4 regions of the Gracilibacillus saliphilus genome follow, and region 3 is predicted to be linked to each of the others. Evidence: riboswitches for the same ligand, from Rfam matches in the RefSeq annotation. Region 3 holds a riboswitch; each other region holds the start of a gene.
What was found. A riboswitch is a leader RNA that binds a small molecule or an ion and turns the genes downstream of it on or off. The one in region 3 is predicted to bind S-adenosylmethionine.
Positions count from the first base shown of each region.

Region 1: another riboswitch for S-adenosylmethionine. It lies ahead of GHT08_RS04500 (phosphoadenylyl-sulfate reductase); the one in region 3 lies ahead of GHT08_RS01525 (PLP-dependent aspartate aminotransferase family protein).
Region 2: another riboswitch for S-adenosylmethionine. It lies ahead of GHT08_RS10735 (MetQ/NlpA family ABC transporter substrate-binding protein); the one in region 3 lies ahead of GHT08_RS01525 (PLP-dependent aspartate aminotransferase family protein).
Region 4: another riboswitch for S-adenosylmethionine. It lies ahead of GHT08_RS05395 (PLP-dependent aspartate aminotransferase family protein); the one in region 3 lies ahead of GHT08_RS01525 (PLP-dependent aspartate aminotransferase family protein).

Region 1 is NZ_WJEB01000002.1:48,720-54,329, reverse strand. It holds gene GHT08_RS04520 (lysophospholipid acyltransferase family protein) at 1-945, shown strand, start outside; partial or broken gene GHT08_RS04515 (YvbH-like oligomerization domain-containing protein) at 1,098-1,208, shown strand; gene GHT08_RS04510 (DUF2200 domain-containing protein) at 1,322-1,675, shown strand; gene GHT08_RS04505 (aldo/keto reductase family protein) at 1,876-2,820, shown strand; SAM riboswitch class I at 2,941-3,054, shown strand; gene GHT08_RS04500 (phosphoadenylyl-sulfate reductase) at 3,125-3,853, shown strand; gene GHT08_RS04495 (assimilatory sulfite reductase (NADPH) flavoprotein subunit) at 3,913-5,610, shown strand, end outside.
Region 2 is NZ_WJEB01000011.1:56,115-61,724, reverse strand. It holds gene GHT08_RS10745 (pyridoxal phosphate-dependent aminotransferase) at 1-688, opposite strand, end outside; gene GHT08_RS10740 (iron-containing alcohol dehydrogenase family protein) at 693-1,793, opposite strand; SAM riboswitch class I at 1,931-2,041, shown strand; gene GHT08_RS10735 (MetQ/NlpA family ABC transporter substrate-binding protein) at 2,123-2,920, shown strand; gene GHT08_RS10730 (methionine ABC transporter ATP-binding protein) at 2,939-3,973, shown strand; gene GHT08_RS10725 (methionine ABC transporter permease) at 3,963-4,637, shown strand; gene GHT08_RS10720 (alpha-hydroxy acid oxidase) at 4,647-5,610, shown strand, end outside.
Region 3 is NZ_WJEB01000001.1:321,447-327,056, reverse strand. It holds gene GHT08_RS01535 (ABC transporter permease) at 1-95, opposite strand, end outside; gene GHT08_RS01530 (aliphatic sulfonate ABC transporter substrate-binding protein) at 156-1,163, opposite strand; gene GHT08_RS01525 (PLP-dependent aspartate aminotransferase family protein) at 1,190-2,986, opposite strand; SAM riboswitch class I at 3,077-3,184, opposite strand; SAM riboswitch class I at 3,382-3,496, opposite strand; gene clpP (ATP-dependent Clp endopeptidase proteolytic subunit ClpP) at 3,833-4,429, opposite strand; tRNA gene GHT08_RS01515 (tRNA-Arg) at 4,687-4,759, shown strand; gene GHT08_RS01510 (peptidoglycan recognition protein family protein) at 5,211-5,610, opposite strand, start outside.
Region 4 is NZ_WJEB01000002.1:258,612-264,221, reverse strand. It holds gene GHT08_RS05410 (ABC-F family ATP-binding cassette domain-containing protein) at 1-410, opposite strand, end outside; gene cls (cardiolipin synthase) at 1,106-2,548, opposite strand; gene GHT08_RS05400 (Hsp20/alpha crystallin family protein) at 2,631-3,086, opposite strand; SAM riboswitch class I at 3,241-3,352, shown strand; gene GHT08_RS05395 (PLP-dependent aspartate aminotransferase family protein) at 3,429-5,099, shown strand.

The DNA of each region.
Region 1 (5,610 bases), on a different contig from region 3:
AATTATACCGGTGCAATTCCTAAAACAAAATTCAAAAATAATACGAGCACTATACGCAATGTCTTAAAAGCTAAGCAACACAACCGCGTCATCGGCTTGTTTCCTGAAGGAGGTCGCAACTGGGATGGTGTAACAGAGCCAATCATTTATTCCACTGCTAAATTAGTAAAGCTACTTAAAATCCCTGTTGTAGCAGTACAAATAAAAGGCGGTTATTTAACACACCCAAGATGGGGTGATGGTGGCAGAAAAGGCACGATTGAACTCAGTTTCAACAAAATCTGGGACGCCGAAGATATAGCAGACTTATCTGTCTCCACAATCCATGAGCAGCTAACCAAGTCTTTATATCACGATGAAATGAACTGGCAAAAGAATAAAAGCTATAGCTATCACAGCAAATATATCGCTCATTATTTAGAAAGGTTACTTTTTACTTGTCCGTCATGCCACACAATCGGCAATATGCGTTCTGATCATGACACATTTAAGTGTGATAACTGCAACTACCAAGTTCATCTGACGGAACAAGGATATTTTCATTCTGATGGTGCCCTTTATTTTGCTACACCTTTTGAGTGGAAACAGTGGCAACAACAGCACCTTGACCAATTATCTCTGACAACAGATACTCTTTCTGAAATCCAGGAGCGGGTCGAATTCTATCAATCTATTGAACAAAAACCTCTCAAAAAAGTAATGAAGGGAACGATCCGATTAGATCACGAACAAATCCATATCTACTCGGCTGATGGCAGTTCAAAGTCCCTCTCTTTTGAAGATATGGAAGGGATAAACATTCTTTTCCACCATAAACTAGATTTCTTTGTCAACGACACACTTTTCCGCATCACTTTCACCAATCCAAGAGCATCTGCTTATATGTGGATACAATTGATTCAACACTTAAAAGCAAGACTCGCTATAAAGGAGCAACCCTCATGACAGAAACTTGGAATTTTATAATGGATTTTATTTTTTATCGATAATTTTAGCTACAGCCACCGTACTGAAGACGCGAATGCCATTGCTCAGCAAGGTGACTATTCCTACTTCGATGATTGCTGTTTTTCTCGGGCGGGTGAGAAAAAGCAACTAAATTCACTTTTGACTGGTTTAATTCCCCTTATAACGAAAACAATAGAACAGACTTTGGAGACATTTTCGAGAAACAACTTAAGTTGATTTCACGCGATCCAAGCATTTAATACATCGGAACATTAGTAACTTAGTTATCGGAAATACTAACCACTGTGTTAGGTTTTGTCCGATTACTCTTCGTGATAAAATAAAGAAAATTATAAAACAGAGGGTGTGTATCATGACCAAACATAAAATCTATACAATGAGCTTCGCAAGTGTCTATCCCCATTATGTTAAGAAGGCAGAGAAAAAAGGACGTACGAAAGCAGAAGTCGATGAAATCATCCGTTGGTTGACAGGATATAGCCAGGAAGAGTTAGAAGAACTACTGGAAAAACAGACAGACTTTGAGACCTTTTTCGCGGAAGCTCCCCAATTGAACCCTTCGCGGGCTATGATAAAAGGTGTGGTCTGTGGTGTCCGAGTAGAAGATATCGAAGAACCAACGATGCAGGAAATTCGCTATTTGGATAAGCTGATCGATGAATTAGCAAAAGGAAAAGCAATGGAGAAAATTTTGCGAAAATCTTAATGCTAAGTAGATATGTAATTACTTTGGTAGAAATGATGAAATAACTGTACAGTATGACCACCGAAGGTTTTAACCGCCTCTGATCATTAGCAAAACTTATCAGGGTGACACAGCTAATTTCATCGCAAACAGATTATTCGCTTCTCTTCTCTCATTCCTTTATAATATTGTAAACGCTTAATAACAGGAGGTTATAGTTCATGCAATATCGTCAGTTAGGAAAAACCGGTCTGAAAGTAAGCGAAATTAGTTTAGGCAGCTGGCTTACATATGGTGGGTATGTCGAGGAAAAGAATGCTGAGGCTTCTATTGATAAAGCCTACGACCTCGGGATTAACTTTTTTGATACAGCCAATGTCTACATGCGTGGGGAAGCAGAGAAAATTGTAGGAAAAGCTTTAAGAAAATATCCACGCAGTTCCTATGTCCTTGCCACAAAAGTATTTGGCAAAATGGGCGATGGCCCCAATGATCAAGGTCTTTCCCGCAAGCATATTATGGAGCAATGTGATGCCAGCTTGCAGCGGTTAGGACTTGATTATGTCGATGTTTATTATTGTCACCGCTACCACGCAGATACACCATTAGAAGAAACGTTACGCGCATTGGATGATCTTGTTCGCCAAGGAAAAGTATTATACATCGGCGTCAGTGAATGGACTGCTGAACAAATGACAGAAGCTGTTCATCTTGCAGACCAAAAATTGCTAGATCGCATTGTTGTCAATCAGCCAAATTATAGTATGCTTCATCGCTATATCGAGAAAGAAGTCATCCCTGTAAGCGATAAACACGGCATCGGCCAGGTTGTCTTCTCACCTCTTGCCCAAGGTGTATTAACAGGGAAATATAAAAGAGGAGAAGCAATTCCTGAAGATAGTCGCGCCGCTCAAAAAAACTTAGATTTATCTCGTGTATTAACCGAGAAGAATTTAGAACGAATGGAAGCATTAAAAGTAATCGCAGCAAACGAAAACTTGTCATTAGCACAATTAGCGATTGCCTGGATCTTGCGTCAAGACAACGTATCTAGTGCGCTTATCGGTGCAAGTAAACCAGAACAAATTGAAGAAAACGCTAAAGCTTCTGGTGTTAAACTCTCCCAAGAGACCATTGCTAAGGTCGAGGATATATTAAATCAGTAAAAGTACCTATACCAAGTAATTCCTAGTTACTTGGTATTATTTTTTACAATTTTTACAATAAATTCATTGACTTTTACATTAATAATGTATACTATGTTATTAAACGGACAATAAATGGAATTCTTATCCAGAGAGGTGGAGGGGCAGGCCCTAAGAAACCTCGGCAACAGGTTAAAAAGATAACACTGTGCCAAATCCTGCGGGACAGCATAAACTGAACCCGAAAGATAAGAAGGAATGATTACACATTGCTTACCTTCTTATCAAATGATAAGAAGGTTTTTTAATGAGGAGGAAGCAACACATGCTGACTTATGAAAATTTTTATGACAGCCCGTTGAACAATGAGACTCCCGACCAACAAGATCCTACCAAAGGAGCTCTAAAGATCCTTGAATGGGCTTATCAATCGTATGGCAACTCTTTAGTCTATGCCTGTAGTTTTGGAGCAGAAAGTATGGTATTAATTGACATGATTGCAACTGTCCAACCAGATGCTAGATTAGTATTTTTAGATACTGGCTTGCATTTCCAAGAAACATATGACCTGATTGATGAGGTTAAAGAACGTTATCCGTCATTAGATATCGTTATGCAGAAGCCTTCCCTCACTGTTGATGAACAACGAGAACAATATGGATCAGCGTTGTGGAGCAGGAACCCTGATCAATGTTGTTACATTAGAAAAGTTAAACCATTGGAAGACGCACTTAGTGGAGCAACTGCCTGGATTTCAGGATTAAGAAGGTCACAATCTCCAACAAGAGCCAATACCAACTTTATTAACAAGGATGACCGTTTTCAGTCCATTAAAATTTGTCCATTAATTCATTGGTCCTGGGATGATGTGTGGGAATATATTGAGCAACATCAATTACCTTATAACAAGCTGCATGACCAAAATTACCCTAGCATCGGTTGTATACCATGTACTACACAAGTTACAGATGCGGATGGTGAACGATCAGGACGATGGGCCAACTTTCAAAAAACTGAATGTGGACTACATGCTACTCCACAATCAACGAAGTGATTATTTTTTATAGCCAAACTCAAGTAAATCTATCGGATTAATTAAAAGAGGTGAAAATGTTGACATTACAAGTAGTAAACAGTCCGTTTGATGAAAAACAGACGGAAATATTGAATCAAATTTTGCCAACACTGACAGACGCACAAAAAAATTGGCTAGCTGGATATTTGGCCGCTTCTCAGTCTCAATCATCACAAAGTGTTACACCGGTTGAACAGCCAGCTCCTACACAGGTTAAAACCCGAACCGTCACCATTTTATACGGATCGGAAACGGGTAACAGTCAAGAACTAGCAGAGCAATTATCCAAACAGCTAAAGGATATCCAAAGAGACGTAACAGTTTCTGCCATGGATGACTTTAAACCGAAGAAACTAAAAGAAGCAGAAGATTTACTTATTATTACAGCAACTCACGGCGAAGGAGATCCACCTGACAACGCGATTCAATTCCATGAATTTTTACACAGCCGCAAAGCTCCTAAGCTTGAAAATGTTAATTTCTCCGTTTTGTCACTTGGTGATGAGTCCTATGAGCATTTCTGTCAGACTGGTAAAGATTTTGATAAACGGCTAGAAGAATTGGGCGCAACTAGAATTCATCCACGTGTTGACTGTGATGTCGATTACGAAGAACTTGCTGACGAATGGATATCAGAAGTAATCGGCATTCTAAAAAAAGATGCCGGAAACAACACAGAAACCGTCGATACTCATCCAGCCCCTGCAGAACAGCCGATTTATTCGAAGAGCAATCCTTATTCTGCTGAAGTATTAGATAACATCGTTCTTAGTGGTAAGGGGTCAAATAAAGAAACAAGGCACATTGAAATTTCGTTGGAAGGCTCTAACCTCAGCTATGAACCGGGAGATTGTTTAGCCATTTATCCAAAGAATGACCCTGCTCTGGTTCAAGCAATTATTGAAGAGCTTAAATGGAATGCTGAACAAACTATACCCATTAATAAACAAGGGGAAATTCGCTCCGTTCAGGAAGCTCTAACCTCCATTTTTGAGATTACGAGACTTACGAAAGGCTTATTAGAGAAAGCTAGCACTTATTTTCATCATGAAAAACTTCAAGAATTAGTAACAGATCCTGAGAAGGTAAAAGCTTATATCGATGGTCGTGATTTATTAGATTTAATTATTGACTATCCACCAAAACAACTGGATCCAACATCGATTATGCATTTTTTAAGAAAAATACCAGCAAGGCAATACTCAATTGCTAGTAGTTATCAAGCAAACCCTGATGAAGTGCATTTAACTTTGGCAACTGTAAGATATCATACACATGGTCGTGATCGATGCGGCGTATGTACAGGGGAAATCGCTGACAGAATTAAACCAGGTGATCAACTCAATGTCTATGTTCACAAAAACCCAAATTTCAAATTTCCAATGGATGAAGAAACTCCTGTGATTATGATTGGACCAGGTACTGGTGTAGCACCATTTAGAGGCTATATCGAGGAACGAGAAGAGCTTGAACTGAAAGGAAAAACATGGCTTTTCTTTGGTGATCAGCATTTCCGTACGGACTTCTTGTATCAAGTAGATTGGCAAAATTGGTTAAAACAGGGTTACCTAACCAAAATCGATGTTGCCTTCTCTAGAGATAGTGAGCAAAAGATATATGTACAGCAGCGCATGCAAGAAAGAGCAAAAGAATTATTCGAATGGATCGAAACAGGAGCACATCTATATGTGTGCGGGGATGAAAAACGAATGGCAAAGGATGTACACGAAACCTTA
Region 2 (5,610 bases), on a different contig from region 3:
TTGCCCCTTCTGATTGTAAGAAGCTTTGTGGTTTGTCCCCTTCAAATCCAATTGCTCCATATGCAAAATCATGGACGACACAAATCTGATTTTGTTGAGCCACCTCGATCGTATCGTCAAAGAAATTCTTCGTTGCAGTAGCAGCTGTTGGATTGTTCGGATAATTTAAGAACATTAACTTTGCATTTGCTAAGTCTTCATCTGAAATCTGTTGATAATCAGGTAAGAATTGATTCTCTTCTTTTAACGGCATATGGATCGGAATCGCATCAGTTAGGGCAATACCTGACATATAATCCGGATAGCCAGGGTCAGGTACTAATACCTTTTCTTTTGGATTTAATAGACACTGGCTAATTTCCACAAGTCCGGTTTTAGAGCCGAACATGATCGCAACCTCTTTATTCGGATCAATATCTACTTGATACTCTCTTTGGTAAAAGTCAGCTACTGCTTCTTTTAAAAAAGGGTACCCTTGAAATGGGGAGTATTTATGAAACTTAGGATTTGTACTAGCCTCTTGTAGTGCCTCAACAATAAAATCAGGTGTTGGTAAATCAGGGTTACCTTGGCCAAGGTTAATCACATCATGCCCTTCTTTTATTAGTGCTTGTGTTGTTTTTACTAACTTTGCAAAGAATTGTTCTGGTAATCTTTTTAATGCATGGGATGGTTCGAACTCTAACATTTCATCACACTCCGTTTAGGTTCCTTTCGTTATTTCGAATGAATTCTTCCAATTGAAATACAGCTTCTCGTACTACATTAGGATCTGAAACATTCATAAAATGGATCGATTCTTTCGGCTTCGTAGCACCTTTACTTAGTAAGTCTACTTTTTCCTCTGTAATTTCTGCTACACCGATATCGTGTAGACTGGTTGGTAGTTGTAGACGATGATAGAAAGGTAGTAATTTTTCGACTTCATCAAGTCTTTTTTCGATTGCTAATTGAACGAGAACGCCGTAAGCAACTTTGTCGCCATGTAAGATAGCATGTGTTTCAGCAAGGTGTGTTAGACCGTTATGAATCGAATGAGCCCCAGACACTCTACCATAATGGTCACCAAATCCGCCAACCATTCCACCTGCCATTATGATCGTTTCTATCGAACGTAAAAAGGAATGATTGTACGATTGTTGATCAATTGCTGCTAGTGCCTCTTCGCCCTCATCGATCAGTACATCACGACAAAGCTTAGCTGCATATAAAGCGATGTCTAATGAAACAGGCTTTTCGGGTAACTCGCGTGTTAAGACATCTGCTTCATACCATTTCGCGATTGTATCCCCAATTCCAGCACGGAGATAGGCTCTTGGTGAGTCCAAAATCACGTTAGGATCTACTAGTAACATATAAGTGCTACTGTTGAAGATAATGTATTCTTGAAAGTTGCCATTCTGATCATAGAAGACTGATAGTGGTGTCCATGGTGCGCAATTCGATGCTAACGTAGGTATTAAAATAGTTGGTAAGGTTAAACGGCCTCCACATGCTTTGGCAATATCTAATATTTTTCCGCCACCGATACCGATCACAGCTGTTGTTTCTGATTTAGTTAACTTTTCAATTCGCTCTACTTCATGGTGTGAACACTCTCCGTTATAAGCAATAAATTGGCAAGGTAATGAAGGATCTGCAAAATATGTTTTTACTTTCGTCCATGATTGATCACCATGAATCACAAGTAGCTGGTTAAACTTGTGCTCTTGTAACAAATCAAATAGATCATGTAATATACCATTTCGGCATTGATAGTAATTAGGTGCGCCTTTGATATGTAATGTGTCCATGTCTTCACCTCGATGATTGTGATATGGTAAGAAGTATGCCATTGGAACGAATAAGTGTCAATCTAAATAGAATTTTCTGAAAATGGGTTGACTTCTATACTTTAGTTAGCTATACTCTTAGAATGAAAATTGAATGATTCTTATCACGAGTGGCGGAGGGACTGGCCCGATGAAACCCGGCAACCATCTATATTTCAATAGAAAGGTGCTAAATCCAGCAAACAGTTGAACTGTTTGGGAGATAAGAGAAAAACTATGAAAATAGGATTCTCTATCTCAAAGGAAGATAGGGATTTTTTTATGGAATTTTATATTAGGGGGATAACAACATGAAGAAGCTTGTAGGATTTATTAGTGTAGCAATCATTCTTGTTTTAGCAGCTTGTGGAGGAGAAAATGCTGATGATGGTGGCACATTAGATGTCGGTGTAACGGCAGGACCACATGAAGATATTGTAAATCAGGTAAAAGAACTGGCTGCAGATGAAGGATTAGAGATTGAAGTGCATGTATTTAACGATTATGTGATGCCTAACACAGCTTTAGACGAAGGCGAATTGGATGTGAATATTTTTCAAACGGAACCATTTATGAACACTGCTCGTAATGAAGGTGATTTAGATTTAGTTAAAGTAGCAGATACAGTAAATTTCCCAATGGGGATTTACTCTGAACAATATGCTAGTTTGGAAGAATTACAAGAAGGTGATAAGGTAGGGTTACCAAATCATTCTTCAGGTGAGCCTCGTTCATTAATGTTACTTGAAGATGCTGGTTTAATTGCATTACCAGAAGATGCAGACATGACTGTAACAGTTAAAGATGTGCAAGATAATCCATTAAATTTAGAATTTGTACTACTTGAAGCATCTCAAATTCCTAGACAGTTAGGTGAGGTGCAAGTTGCGGCGATTAATACGAACTATGCACTAGAAAGTGGTCGCGTTCCGGCAGAAGATTCTCTTCATATGGAACCAAAAGACTCACCATGGGTAAACATTGTAGCAACAAGAGAAGAGAATGTAGAAGATGAACAGATTCAGCAGTTGATTGATATTTATCGATCAGAAGATGTTAAACAATATATAGAAGAGAATTTCGCCGGGTCAATTATTCCTTCTTGGTAAGAAAGGGGCCGATACAACATGATTGAATTTAGCAACCTAACGAAAGTTTTTCAAGACAAAAAAAGAGAAGTAAAGGCCCTTCATAACGTATCACTAAAAGTGAAGGAAGGATCTATTTTCGGTGTAATTGGATATAGTGGAGCTGGTAAAAGTACGTTGGTAAGAATGGCTAATTTGTTAGAAAAGCCAACTTCTGGCCAAGTTTTATTTGAAGGTCAAGATTTAACCAAGTTAAGTGGTACTCAATTAAATGAAGTAAGACAACAGATGGGGATGATTTTTCAATCCTTTAATCTTTTAAAAACAGGTACAGTTTATGAGAATATTGCATTGCCATTGAAGCTAACGGGCGTACCAAAATCGGAGATTGATAAACGTGTAGAAAAGTATATTCAAATAGTAGGTTTGCAGGATAAGTTAAAGGCTTATCCTGCGCAACTATCTGGGGGACAGAAGCAACGTGTGGCGATTGCACGTGCATTAGCCCATGAACCGAAAGTATTATTATGTGATGAAGCTACAAGTGCACTTGATCCAGATACGACCGAAGCCATTTTAGAATTATTAAGCAAGATTAATAAAGAATTAGGCATTACGATTTTGTTAATCACACATGAAATGAATGTGGTGCAGAAAATTTGCCATGAAGTAGCTGTGATGGAGCAAGGCGAAGTAATTGAGCAAGGGTCTGTAATTGATGTCTTTTCGAAACCAGAAACAGACACAGCTAAACGGTTTATTCATTCTCTATTTAATGATGATATTCCAGGTGATTTGTTGAAGAAGTTGAAAAATAATGGCAAATTAGTTTCACTTTCGTTTATAGGTGATGCTGCTGGCGATCCAGCTCTGGCTACAGTTACAAAAAAATATGATGTATTTCCGTCTATACTAGGAGGAAATATTACAGATTTAAAAGAACGCCCATTCGGACGTTTAATTGTCCACCTAGATGGAACTGAAAATGAGGCGCAAAAAGCGATCGATTATTTAGAGAAAAATGGCGTAATCGTAGAGCCTTACACAAAAGGAGGGGCATACCATGTTAACTAGCATTACAGATTTTATCAATAATTGGGGAGTTGAAATTTGGGAAGCCTTTATTGATACGATGATCATGGTGAGTGTCTCCTTAACACTTTCGATTATTATTGGTTTACCATTAGGTGTCTTGTTAACGTTAACTGGACCTGGTAAAGCATTAGAGAATCTAGTTTTATATCAAACCCTAAATGTTATCATTAATATACTACGATCGATTCCATTTATTATTCTATTATTTTTTATTTTACCTTTTACGGAGTTAGTAGCTGGTACAACGATTGGTGTGCAAGGTGTAATTGTACCATTAGTAGTGTTTACTGCACCTTATATAGCTCGTCTAATGGAGTCGAGCTTACTAGAAGTTGACCGAGGTGTAATTGAAGCTTATGAAGCAATGGGAATCAAGGCACGTCATATCATTTGGCACGTTCTTATTCGAGAAGCACGCCCATCGATTATATTAGGCTTAACAATTGCGACAATCGGCCTTATAGGGGCAACTGCTATGGCTGGCTTAGTTGGTGCTGGTGGTCTTGGTGATTTAGCATATCGATATGGTCATTTACGTTATCAAACTGATATCATGTATGTCACAGTTATTATCTTAATTATTTTGGTGCAAGGTGTACAAACGATCGGAAACCGTGTATCAGCTAAATTGAAGAAAGATTAAGGTGAGTTTATGACAGTATCTTTTCCGATCCGTTTTCAAGAATTAGAACAACAAGCCAAAGATCGACTTGATCCAAAGATTTTTGATTATATTCAAAGTGGTGGTGGCAGAGAAGAAACGTTGCGAGCAAATGAAACATCTTTCAGAAAGTGGCAATTAGTACCACGATTTGGAGCAGATGTTTCAACTGTTTCATTGGCTAAAAAGATTGACGGTGAGACAATTCAGTCACCTATTATGTTGGCTCCGGTTGGAATGCAAGCTCTCGCTGATACAAATGGTGAAAAAGCAAGTATATGCGCTGCTCACAAGTATGGAATACCATTTATCGCAAGTACGGTATCATCCTATTCACTTGAAGAGATAGCCGAAGCATGCCCTAATGCAGACCGTTGGTTTCAATTATACTATCCAAATGATGAAGCATTAGTTAAAAGCTTTGTTCAACGTGCCGAAGAAGCAGGTTACCAAGCGATTGTCGTAACGATTGATATGGCAACGCTTGGCCATCGTGAAAAAGATTTAACCAATCAATACTCGCCATTTCGTTTAGGAAAAGGCATGAGTAATTATACGAATGATCCTACTTTTCAATCATATGTAGCAGGTCTTTCACAAGCAGAAATACAAACAGAAATGCAAAAAGTATTTTTTAAGCCAGGATTAAATTGGCAAGATATACAAGAACTGCGTAAGGCAACATCACTTCCGATTTATATAAAGGGAATATTGCACCCTGATGATGCGGAAATGGCAGTAGAGTTAGGTATTGATGGAATTGTCATCTCTAATCATGGCGGCCGTCAACTAGATCGGAGTATTGCGTCGGTTGATGCCTTATCATTGATTAAGGCAAGAGTACAGGATCAATTAACTATCTTATTGGATAGCGGTATTCGCTCAGGTCCGGATATTGTCACAGCCTTAGCATTAGGAGCAGATGCTGTTCTTTTAGGACGGCCATTTATTTATG
Region 3 (5,610 bases):
TCTTTTTTCTTCTTAATGGATGCTTTTTTCCCTCTCACTTCTGATGGTGCTGGTTTAACATAGCCAGCCGTTACGTTATTTTGTTGCTCAGCCATTTTTTGCCCCTCCTAAATTCCTAAAACTTCTCTAAAACGCTCACTAATGGAAATCTTACTTTATTCGATTACCACTTCTGCATATTCTGGATTGATTAGTTCATTCGTTAATGCTTCGACATCATCGTCTTCTTCCAAGTCTCCAGCATTTTTCAACACATTACCAGCTGCTTGGATAGATTCAATATGTTCATCTCCAGGTATGGGATTAGACAAATCAGTTCTTTCTACTAACTGAATTTTCGCAACATCTATACTAATATCAGCTTCTTCCGCCAATAATTCTGCTGCTTCTTCTGGATTTTCTAATACCCACTCACGTGCTCTTTCATATAGTTCAATTACTTCTTCAACATATTCTGGATAGTTCTCTGCAAACTCTTCACGAACATTTAAGAAACCGTACGTATTTAGATTAATATCTCTATAAAAAAGTTCTGCTCCTGATTCTAATTCATGTTTTGCCATATGCGGGTCAAGGCCTGCCCAAGCATCAACATCTCCGTTAGATAATGCATTTCCACCATCAGCATGCTGTAAATTCACAAGTTCAATATCATCGATAGACATACCCACCGAGTCAAGTGCTCTAACTAAGAAAATATATGGATCTGTTCCAAGCGTTGCTGCTACCTTTTTCCCTTGTAAATCTTCAATTTTTTCAATACCTAAATCTTCATTAGTAACTAATGCTGTCCACTCAGGCTGGGAATAGATATACACATTTTCCAATGGTACGTCATTTGATTTGGCGATAAGTGCTGCTGCACCTGCTGTTGATCCAAAGTCAACACTGTCACTGTTTAAAAATTCGATTGCCTTGTTACTCCCTTGACTTAGTTCCCACTTTACATCAATATCTTCTTCGCCGAATGCATCTTCTGCCCAGCCAAATTCTTTTAATACAAGACTTGTAGGTGAATAATAAGCATAGTCTAAACGAATTTCAGTTGGTTTTCCTTCGTCCGCTTGGCTGTCTGATGAACAGCCAACTGCCAAAATAATAATAATTCCAAATGCTGCAATTGCAAGAAAACTTCTTAAATCAATTAATGGTACTCTTTTCATGATAGATATCCCCCAGATATTTTTTCTTAAATTTCACATGCATATGTTGAAATCGTTCCTCTTAAACGTTGTGCCTCTTTATATGTGCAACGGTTATGAACAACTTGCAAGCCACCTTCGAGCGCTACTTCTTCTGCCTTTGGAGAGACAACCCCTTCTTGAAGCCAGAATACTTTGGGATTTACTTCTATTGCTTCTTTAGCAATCTCTACTGCTGCTTCTGGACTACGGAATACTTGTACAATGTCGATTTCAACCGGTACACTTTTTAAGTCTGGATAAGCTTTCTCACCAAGAATTTCTGTTTCTCTCGGGTTGACCGGAATGATTTTGTAACCTAGTCTTTGCATTTTTCTTGCCAGACGGTAACTTGGTCTTGCTTCTTTTCCACTGAGACCTACAATAGCTAATGTTTTTTGGCGCGTTACTTCTTCACCATTTTCAATGTATCGTTCGTATGGAGAATTTAATGCCCATTTAATAATACCTTCATCGTTAACAACAATTTGTTTTTCTTTCTCTTCACCAATTCCTGTTGCCTTTACTAATGCTTGATCTAAATCATTTTTGATATCTCGCACGGATTCAATTCCTACAGATAAACGAACTAACTCTTCCGAAACACCCGTTTTTTCAAGTTCTTCTGTTGTTAGTTGTTGGTGTGTGGTAGAAGCCGGATGAATAATCAGTGATTTAGCATCACCCACGTTTGCAACATGTGACCACAGTGCAACATTGTTGATTAAATCACGTCCTGCATCGCGCCCGCCTTTGATACCAAATACAATAATCGAACCAAATCCATTATTTAAAATTCTTTTTGCTAACTCATGAGACGGGTGACTTTCAAGTCCTGGATATCTAACCCATTCCACTGCTTCATTATTCTCTAAGTATTCTGCAAGCTCTTGTGCGTTTTGGTTATGTCTTTCCACACGAATATGCAATGTCTCTAGTCCTTGTAGCAATTGGAAAGCATTAAATGGACTTAGTGCGGCACCAAAGTCTCTAAGTAATTGCACACGTACTTTTGTTATAAATGCTAGTGTTCCGAAATCTACTGCATAACGGATACCATTATAGCTTGGATCCGGCTCCGTAAATGCTGGATATTTTTCAGAATTCCAGTTAAAACGTCCACCATCAACAATAATGCCGCCGATTGAAGTTCCATGGCCACCAATCCATTTTGTTGCAGAGTGTACGACAATGTCTGCTCCTAACGTGATAGGTTTACAGCCAAATGGTGTTGCGAAAGTATTATCGATAATTAACGGTACACCAGCATCATGTGCGATCTCCGATACTCTTTCAACATCTAATACTTGTAAGCCTGGATTACCGATGATTTCACCGTACACAGCTTTTGTTTTATCCGTAATAGCTTCTTTGAAGTTTTCAGGATCTGTTGGGTCAACGAATTTAACGTTGATGCCATAGCGCGGAAGTGTTACATTGAACAAATTGTACGTTCCGCCGTAAAGGTTAACCCCTGCGACGATTTCATCTCCTGCACTTGCTAAGTTTAATATCGATAAAGTAATAGCTGACATCCCTGAAGCAGTTGCAACAGCCGCAACCCCATCTTCTAGTAGTGCCATTCTTTTTTCAAAAACATCTACCGTTGGATTACCAATTCTCGAATAGATATTCCCCGGCTCATCAAGTGCAAATAATCTTTCTGCATGTTCTGTGTCGTGGAACACGTAAGAAGTAGATTGATAGATCGGCACTGCCCGTGACCCTGTTGTTGGATCAGGTGCTTGCCCTCCATGCAGATGAATTGTTTCCGGATCGTAAGTTGATCGTTTAAAATTAGTCATTATTTATTTCCTCCCCAAGTTAAAATTCAGAAAATTAAAAAAGCCTTCTTCGATAAGAAGAAGGCTTTAACTGACAGAACAGTAGTCTTCCCCTTATCTTTCAGGATAAATATCCTGCAGGAATTAGCACCTTTTAAGCCGTTACTTAATGGTTGCTGGGCGTCATCGGGCCAGTCCCTCCGCCTCTCTGGATAAGAGTGATGTTATTTAGTTGAGCATTAAAGAAAAACTTGGCTTATCACCAAGTAGTGGCGAAAGCCTTAGTTTTACTTATAACTTTGTACATTCAAAATTCTCACTGCGTCGAACTACCACTCGGCTAAAATTTTATACTTTTTTAACGTAAAAAAATCTCCCTATACTAAAGATAGAGAGACTGAATAAATATATTCGCTCTCTTATCTCTCTAAGCATATACGCTTAGTGGAATTGGCACCTGTATTAAGGACGATTCACTTAATGGTTGCCGAGGCTTCACAGGGCCGATCCCTCCACCTCTCTCGATAAGAAGTATAGAATTCCGAGTTGTTTACTCGCTTTTCACTTTCGTTATTTAATACTTTAGCATGGCGCCAAAATGATGTCAATATGTTTTCTGAAAATTATATCAAATAAAAATGTGACTGTGACTGTTGTTTACTAACAACTTCTTCATTATTACTGGCAACTTTGGGTCGTTTACTATCAACTTTTTGATTTTACTGGCAACTTTGGGGCATTTACTGGCAACTTTTCGATTTTACTGGCAACTTCGGGGTATTTACTGGCAACCTTTCGATCTTACTGGCAACTTCTCCTTCTGCAAAAAAAAAGCGACGGTGAGTTACTACCGTCGCTTTTGGTTCTTTAGTTTAAGTCAGATGGCTTCTTTTCCATTACTTTATCGATTAAACCATAGTCTTTAGCTTTTTCAGCTGACATAAAGTTGTCACGATCTGTGTCTTTTTCAACTACTTCAATAGGTTGACCAGTACGGTCTGCTAGAATTTGGTTTAGCTTTTTACGCATTTCGATAATACGGTTTGCATGGATCTGAATGTCAGACGCTTGACCTTGTGTACCGCCTAGTGGTTGGTGAATCATTACTTCACTATTTGGTAATGCATATCGTTTACCAGGCTCACCAGCAGCTAAAAGGAATGCACCCATTGATGCTGCCATACCAATACAGATTGTTGATACATGCGGTTGGATGAACTGCATCGTATCATAAATAGCCATACCAGCTGTAATCGAACCACCAGGTGAGTTGATGTATAAGGAAATATCTTTATCTGGATCTTCAGCTGTTAAAAATAGCATTTGAGCTACAACACTGTTTGCCACATTATCATCAATGCCACTACCTAACATAATAATTCGGTCTTTTAAAAGGCGTGAATAAATGTCATATGCACGTTCGCCTCGGTTTGTTTGTTCAATAACTGTAGGGATTAAGTTCATGAAAAATTCCTCCTTTTAACACTTGCTTTTTTCATTCATGAAATCTAACTATTTTTATCTTAACGGAATGGTCAAAAAAGGTCAAACGATTTGATTTTCTAACTTCATCCTACCCTTAACTGTAACGATTTAAACCTCCAGAATCAAATAATCAAAGTTTGATATATCTATTGAAATTATACGAGTGATTCGCTATAATTATTCTTGTCGCCTTTTATCATGGGGTGAATCTTGTACTGATAGTAGTCTCACTTTATGCGCCCGTAGCTCAGGGGATAGAGCAATGGTTTCCGGTACCATGTGTCGGGGGTTCGAATCCCTCCGGGCGCGTTCTCTATAAAACTAGTCATACCAATGATTTTGAGCGTTTTTTCTTCTTGGTATTTTCACTTGGAAAACAAAGAATTCTAACATTTTTCTAACATAGCTTTTAAAAATACTATTTTATGCTATAATAAAAACACAAGTATAAGGTTAGACACCGCCATTTTATGTGGCGTTTTTTTCTTTTGTGTGGTATAATATAGGTACGTGAAAGGAACGTTCCCCGTCAGCGTTATCACGTGTGCAAATGAGAATGTCTCGAGGATTCGATTTTGCAACAAAGACGGGAGAGTACATAAAACGGCCGTCTTCGGCTAGAGGAAACCACTTGATTACATTGAAGTCCTTAGTTCCACTTTGGATATCAGTAGATGTGATGGGGTGGTTTTTTCTTTTTAGGGGCAGTTTTCCACGCTGCCCCTTTAACTACATAAATTATATTGTATTTACGACTTACTTAAGAAAATAATTGTTCAAATGTGTTCGGTCCTGCTATTCCATCTACACCAAGACCGTTATCACGTTGAAATGCTCTTACTGCACTTTCTGTATTCTTGCCAAAGATACCATCTACACCTAACGTGTCATATCGCTTGCATGTGAGAATAGATTGTAAGATCCACGTTAAATTACCTTCTGCACCTCTTTCGATATTAACAGATGCGCTTTTTGTTTTAGGACCCCATATTCCATCTACTGCAAGACCTCGTTTGAATTGTTTGTTTAATTCTCTTTGATATCCTTTTACAAGTGCTTTTTTGGTATTAGGACCAAAGATATTATCTACTGCTATTTTCAATCCATAACGGTCATTTAACGTCTTTTGGATATATGCAATAGTACCTTTTGTTGTTGTT
Region 4 (5,610 bases), on a different contig from region 3:
ATGGCGTCCCATGCCTCGATTTGATCCATTTTTTCCTGCATTTTTAAAAGTTGATTTTGCATGGTTACATTTTCAGGATCTCTCTCCAAAGCTAATACGGCTGATTCGTATTGTCGTAAAGTGACCATCATTTCAGCATCACCGTAATATATTTGATTTAGCACCGTGTCCCCGTCCGTTAATTGTGGATCTTGATCTAGGTATTCTATTCGGTAATCGTTTGGATGATCGATCACGCCAGATTCTGCCTGATCGATACCTGCTAATACTTTTAGCAAGGTGGATTTCCCTGTACCATTAACTCCAATCAAACCGATACGATCGCTGTCTGTAATCGAAAACGATATCTCGTCAAACAATACTTTCTCACCATACGTTTTGACTAGATCCTCTACTTTAATCGTGCGCATTGTATCTATCCTTTCTAGTTAAGAAAAACTAAGCAAAACCTCCACGTTCCTTTACGTTCACCTGATTCCTAGTCGATATAAACTGCGAAGTAATGTGGTAATTAGATGTGCGGTCACCTAAGAGATAATTTTGAAATATATCGTGATGATACCTACCACTCCGGCTGCCCACTTCCCTTTCCGTGGGGTTTGCCCTTCAGCTAACTTTTTCGAGCAAAAACCGCTCGAAAAAGTTAGCTGAAGGGCAAACCATTCCCACAGGAGTGAAAGTGGGCGGCCTTCGTTAAGATATGCTCCACAACGCTTATCCGAAATCAGCTAGTCGATTTCTCCACCATATGTAGCGTAGGGTACGACTATGCTAAAGAGGCATTCACACCCAATTAGTACTGTAATAAAACAGAAAATTTTAGTTCCATGAGTTCATTTCTTTCTATAATTAGAGAACAAAAATAGCGTAGGCAGAATACGGAGACTCCTGTGGGACAGCGAGAGCTGAAGATCCACTTGGTGAAGTGCCTTTCTTCACCAAGTTAGCTGAAGCCGAGCCCACGGAAAGCGCAGTATTCTGCCGGAGCGGTTTGCATGCACTCTCTAAGTCAAGAATGATGGTAGTGAGCAATTCCTTGTCCTCGTGACTGCGCAGTTTATGTTTTTTTGTACAGCAAATTGATTCTGTTTCTTTGTCCGAATTTCTACAAAATCGGTGAAATCAATCTTGAAATAGACTCTTTAAAACGAATCCATAAGGAACGTTGTTGATAGAGAGAATATGTAAGATTGGTTACGTGCTCCATATCTTTTTCAAATTCATCAACTAGCATTTCTGCCATCGTTTCATTATATAAAAAAGCATTTACTTCGAAGTTAAGACGAAAACTTCGCACATCAATATTTGCCGTTCCAATCGATGCTATTTTGCTATCGACTACTATCATTTTAGCATGCAGGAAACCTTTTTGATAAATATAAACGGTTGCTCCGGCTTTTAACATTTCCCCGATATAGGAATAGGTTGCCCAGTAAACAAAGGGGTGATCCGGTTTGTTCGGGATCATTATCCGAACGTCCACACCTGACAGACAGGCAATCTTCAAAGCATCCAACAGGCTTTCATCTGGGATAAAATAAGGCGTTTGTATAAAAATATAATCTTTTGCTGACATAATCATTTTTATATAACCATGTTTTATCTGTTCCCATTCGGAGTCCGGACCACTTGAAACAATTTGCATGCCGACATTACCAGCAGGGACAGGTATATAATAACGTTCATTATATTCAATATCATGACGGGATGCCTGATTCCAGTCCAGAATAAACCGTGTTTGCAAATGCTTCACCGCGCTACCGGTAATGCGCAAATGCGTATCGCGCCAATATCCAAATCGCTTATCTTTCCCTAGATATTCATCACCAATATTAAAACCACCTATATAGCCGACTTTGCCATCAATAATAACCAGTTTACGGTGGTTACGGTGATTGATCTTTAAATTAACTTTCGGAATCAATGGTGGGAAAAATCCTTCAACCTCTGCCCCCGCATGCCGCATTTTTCGAATTAACTTTCTGCTTAACATCCGGGAACCTAAATCGTCATATAAAAAACGGACTTCGACTCCTTCTTTTGCTTTTTTTATCAACGCATCTGCTAAGCGTGAACCGAGATGATCAGATCTAACTATGTAATACAGTAAATGAATATGATCGGTCGCATTTTCGATATCTTCCAATAAAGAATTAAACTTTCGATTGCCATCGGTAAATATGTTAACTTCGTTATCCTGTGAAAAGATGGCATCATTATTACGTAAATGCAAGTAAAATAAATCTTTATATTGATACATCCTAGGATCATTAATAAAGAAATCTCCATTTTCAATGTCTCGCAATTGATGCTGTACAGCAGTTTTGACACCTAGCTTGCTTTTTGTATCCCATGTAAAAATCGTTTTATTACTTAATTTCCGACCAAAAATAAGATATAAAATAAAACCAAAAATTGGGATGAACGTCAAGACCATAATCCATGCCCATGTAGCAGTAGCATTTTTGCGCTCTAAAAAGATAATGGTTAAAGATAAAAGAATATTAAAAATTAAGATAAAACTAACGACCAGTTGTGTAATCTCCACATGAAGCCCTCCCTTCCCTTGACACCTTACACACTATAAATATAGCACAATTATGACCAAGCTAATAGCAATCGCTATCAGCTTAGTCGATCGTAATCGAATCATTGTCTTTTTTCGTTTTAGGACCTCTAATTTCTAACACTCCATTTTGGAAACTTGCTTTGGCTGTCCTTTTATCAACTGCATACGGCAATGTAATAGTGCGTTCGTTACGATGCTGTCTTCTTTCCTTATGATAATAATGATATGATTCATCATACTGTTCGGTTTCCTCATGATGATCTATCATTACTGTAATTTGATTACCTACTATACGCAGTTGTATTTGATCTTTTTGAAGCCCCGGCAAATCGACACTAACGATCCACTCTTGCTCTGTTTCAGCAACATCCACAGGAATTTGTTTCGGTACTTTTGCTTGTTCAAAAAAACTATCGATTGTTTCCATCACATTGCGTGTCGGTTTTTCGTAAAGAAACGCATCTAATTTCTTAATGAAGTCTTCTCCCCACTCTGGTATTCCACCTTTTTGTGCCATTTTGCTCACTCCTTTCTAATAAAATTCCCACTTTATTTTATGCATCAAAGTGACAAATGATCCTGTCGTTAATTTTTATTAATATTCTGATTTTTTATTGACGGTTTCCAATATATAACTTATAATAAGTACAATCGAATTGTATAAGTAATAACTCTTATCTAGAGCGGCAGAGGGAATAGGCCCTATGAAGCCCGGCAACCGTCAGTTTGAACATCAAATTGAAAAGGTGCTAAATCCTACAGGTTTAACCTGAAAGATAAGAGGAGGACAACTAGTATTTTCAACCTCTTCTTACCTTTTGTTAAGAAGAGGTTTTTTATTTTATAAGGAGGGTACATAATGACAAATTCGTTCCAATTTCCAGGTAGTGAAACCAATCTATTACACGGAGGACAACAAGTAGACCCTGCAACAAATGCTCGTGCTGTTCCAATCTATCAAACTACGTCTTACGTATTTAACGATACGGAACATGCACAGAATTTATTTGCTTTAGCAGAAATGGGCAATATTTATTCTCGGATTATGAATCCAACAGTTGATGCGTTCGAACAACGTATTGCCCTGTTAGAAGATGGCGTAGCAGCAGTCGGTACAGCATCTGGTGCATCTGCTATTACGTTAGCTATTTTAAACCTTGCAAATGCAGGGGATGAAATTATTGCAGATAGTAATTTATACGGTGGTACTTTTAATTTGTTTAACAAAACATTGCCTAAATACGGTATTGACGTGAAATTTGTAGACGGAACAGATCCAGAAAATTTCCGAAATGCGATTACACCTAAAACAAAAGCAATTTTTGGTGAAGTAATTACAAACCCTAGTTTGAATATATTTGATATTGAATCTGTTGCTGAAATCGCGCATGAACAAGGTGTACCATTAATTATTGATAATACTTTCGCAACGCCATATGTATGTAAGCCCATTAGTTGGGGGGCTGATATCGTAGTACACTCCGCAACTAAATGGATTGGCGGCCATGGAACATCGATCGGTGGTATTGTCGTAGATAGCGGCAGATTCAATTGGAATAATGAACGATTCCCTGGCTTCACTGAACCTGATGAAACATATCACGGTATACGTTTTGGAATTGATATTGGACCACCTGCATTTGCCATTAAATTGCGGGTACAATTATTACGAGATATCGGTCCATCTTTAAGTCCACAAAATGCATTTTATTTCTTACAAGGACTAGAGACGTTACATTTACGTATTGAGCGTCATAGTGAGAACACGAAGGCTGTTGCAAATTACTTAGAAAACCATCCGCAAGTTGAATGGGTATCTTATCCTGGTCTTGAAAATCATCCGTCTCACCAATTAGCAAAAAAATATTTGTGTAACCATTTCGGCTCTATTATCGTCTTTGGTATAAAGGGTGGTAGAGAAGCAGGTCGTCAAGTGATAGATAATATTAATCTATGGTCTCATGTGGCCAATGTTGGTGACGCTAAATCATTAATAATTCATCCTGCATCTACTACACACCAGCAGTTAAATGATGAAGAATTAGAGTCTTCCGGTGTTAAAGAAGAATTAATTCGTTTATCTGTCGGAATTGAAACGGCAGATGATATCATTGCAGACCTGGATCAGGCAATTGCAAAAGCAACAAATAGTGAACCGACGATCGAGCCAAATACAGAGAAAGCCATTGCATGGGCTCTTTCATCTCCATTAGCTCGAGAGAATGGCGATATCCGTCCGAAAACAATTGCGGTAGCAGGTGATAGCGAAGATTCAGAGGCACTAACTAAATTGAATAAATTAGGTTATCAAATTGTTTCTGCAAATACTGCAGAGGGTGAAATCGATATTTTATTTGTCACCGATAGTAAGGAAGCAGCAACTGCATATACTGATCAAGCAAAAATTGTCTGGTTTGCCAAAGAGCAAACAGATAAGGAAACGAAAACTAAGGCGGAAGCAAACGGACAAATTATCGTTGAAGATAAATGTCCGTTCCAAGAAGCAGATCGCTTACGCCGAGGAGAATAACTTTCTCCCTGAACATCGTTATTTATCTCCCCAAGATAAATATAAATACATAAGACCGCAGACCTTTTATATGGCTTGCGGTCTTATTCTATTTACAGCACATTTTCCTATTTACCATAAAATCTTTAGTGTGATACAATACATACCATTATATAAAACAAGCATTTTCAGCCCATGAACTGCATATCCTGTAACACATAACCAAAGATTAATTGTCGAGCTCTGCTCTAATTATTTGATTCGAAATAGATACATACTGCGAACCAGTGATCATTTATCTAGGTGCCTAACATTTACGAAGCGGACATTAAGTACGTTATTTGACTGAAAATCACCTATTTTTCAATGTTACCGGACATTGAATCCCTTATTTGGTTCATTTCGGCTTCCATTAGTTCTATTTTCGATGAATAACGGAATAGATGTCCGCGACTACTCTAAAAACGGCACTATTGTCACAAATAGTGGAACAAAGTCCGCGCTCTGCCCAAAATTCACTTGGAAGTCCACT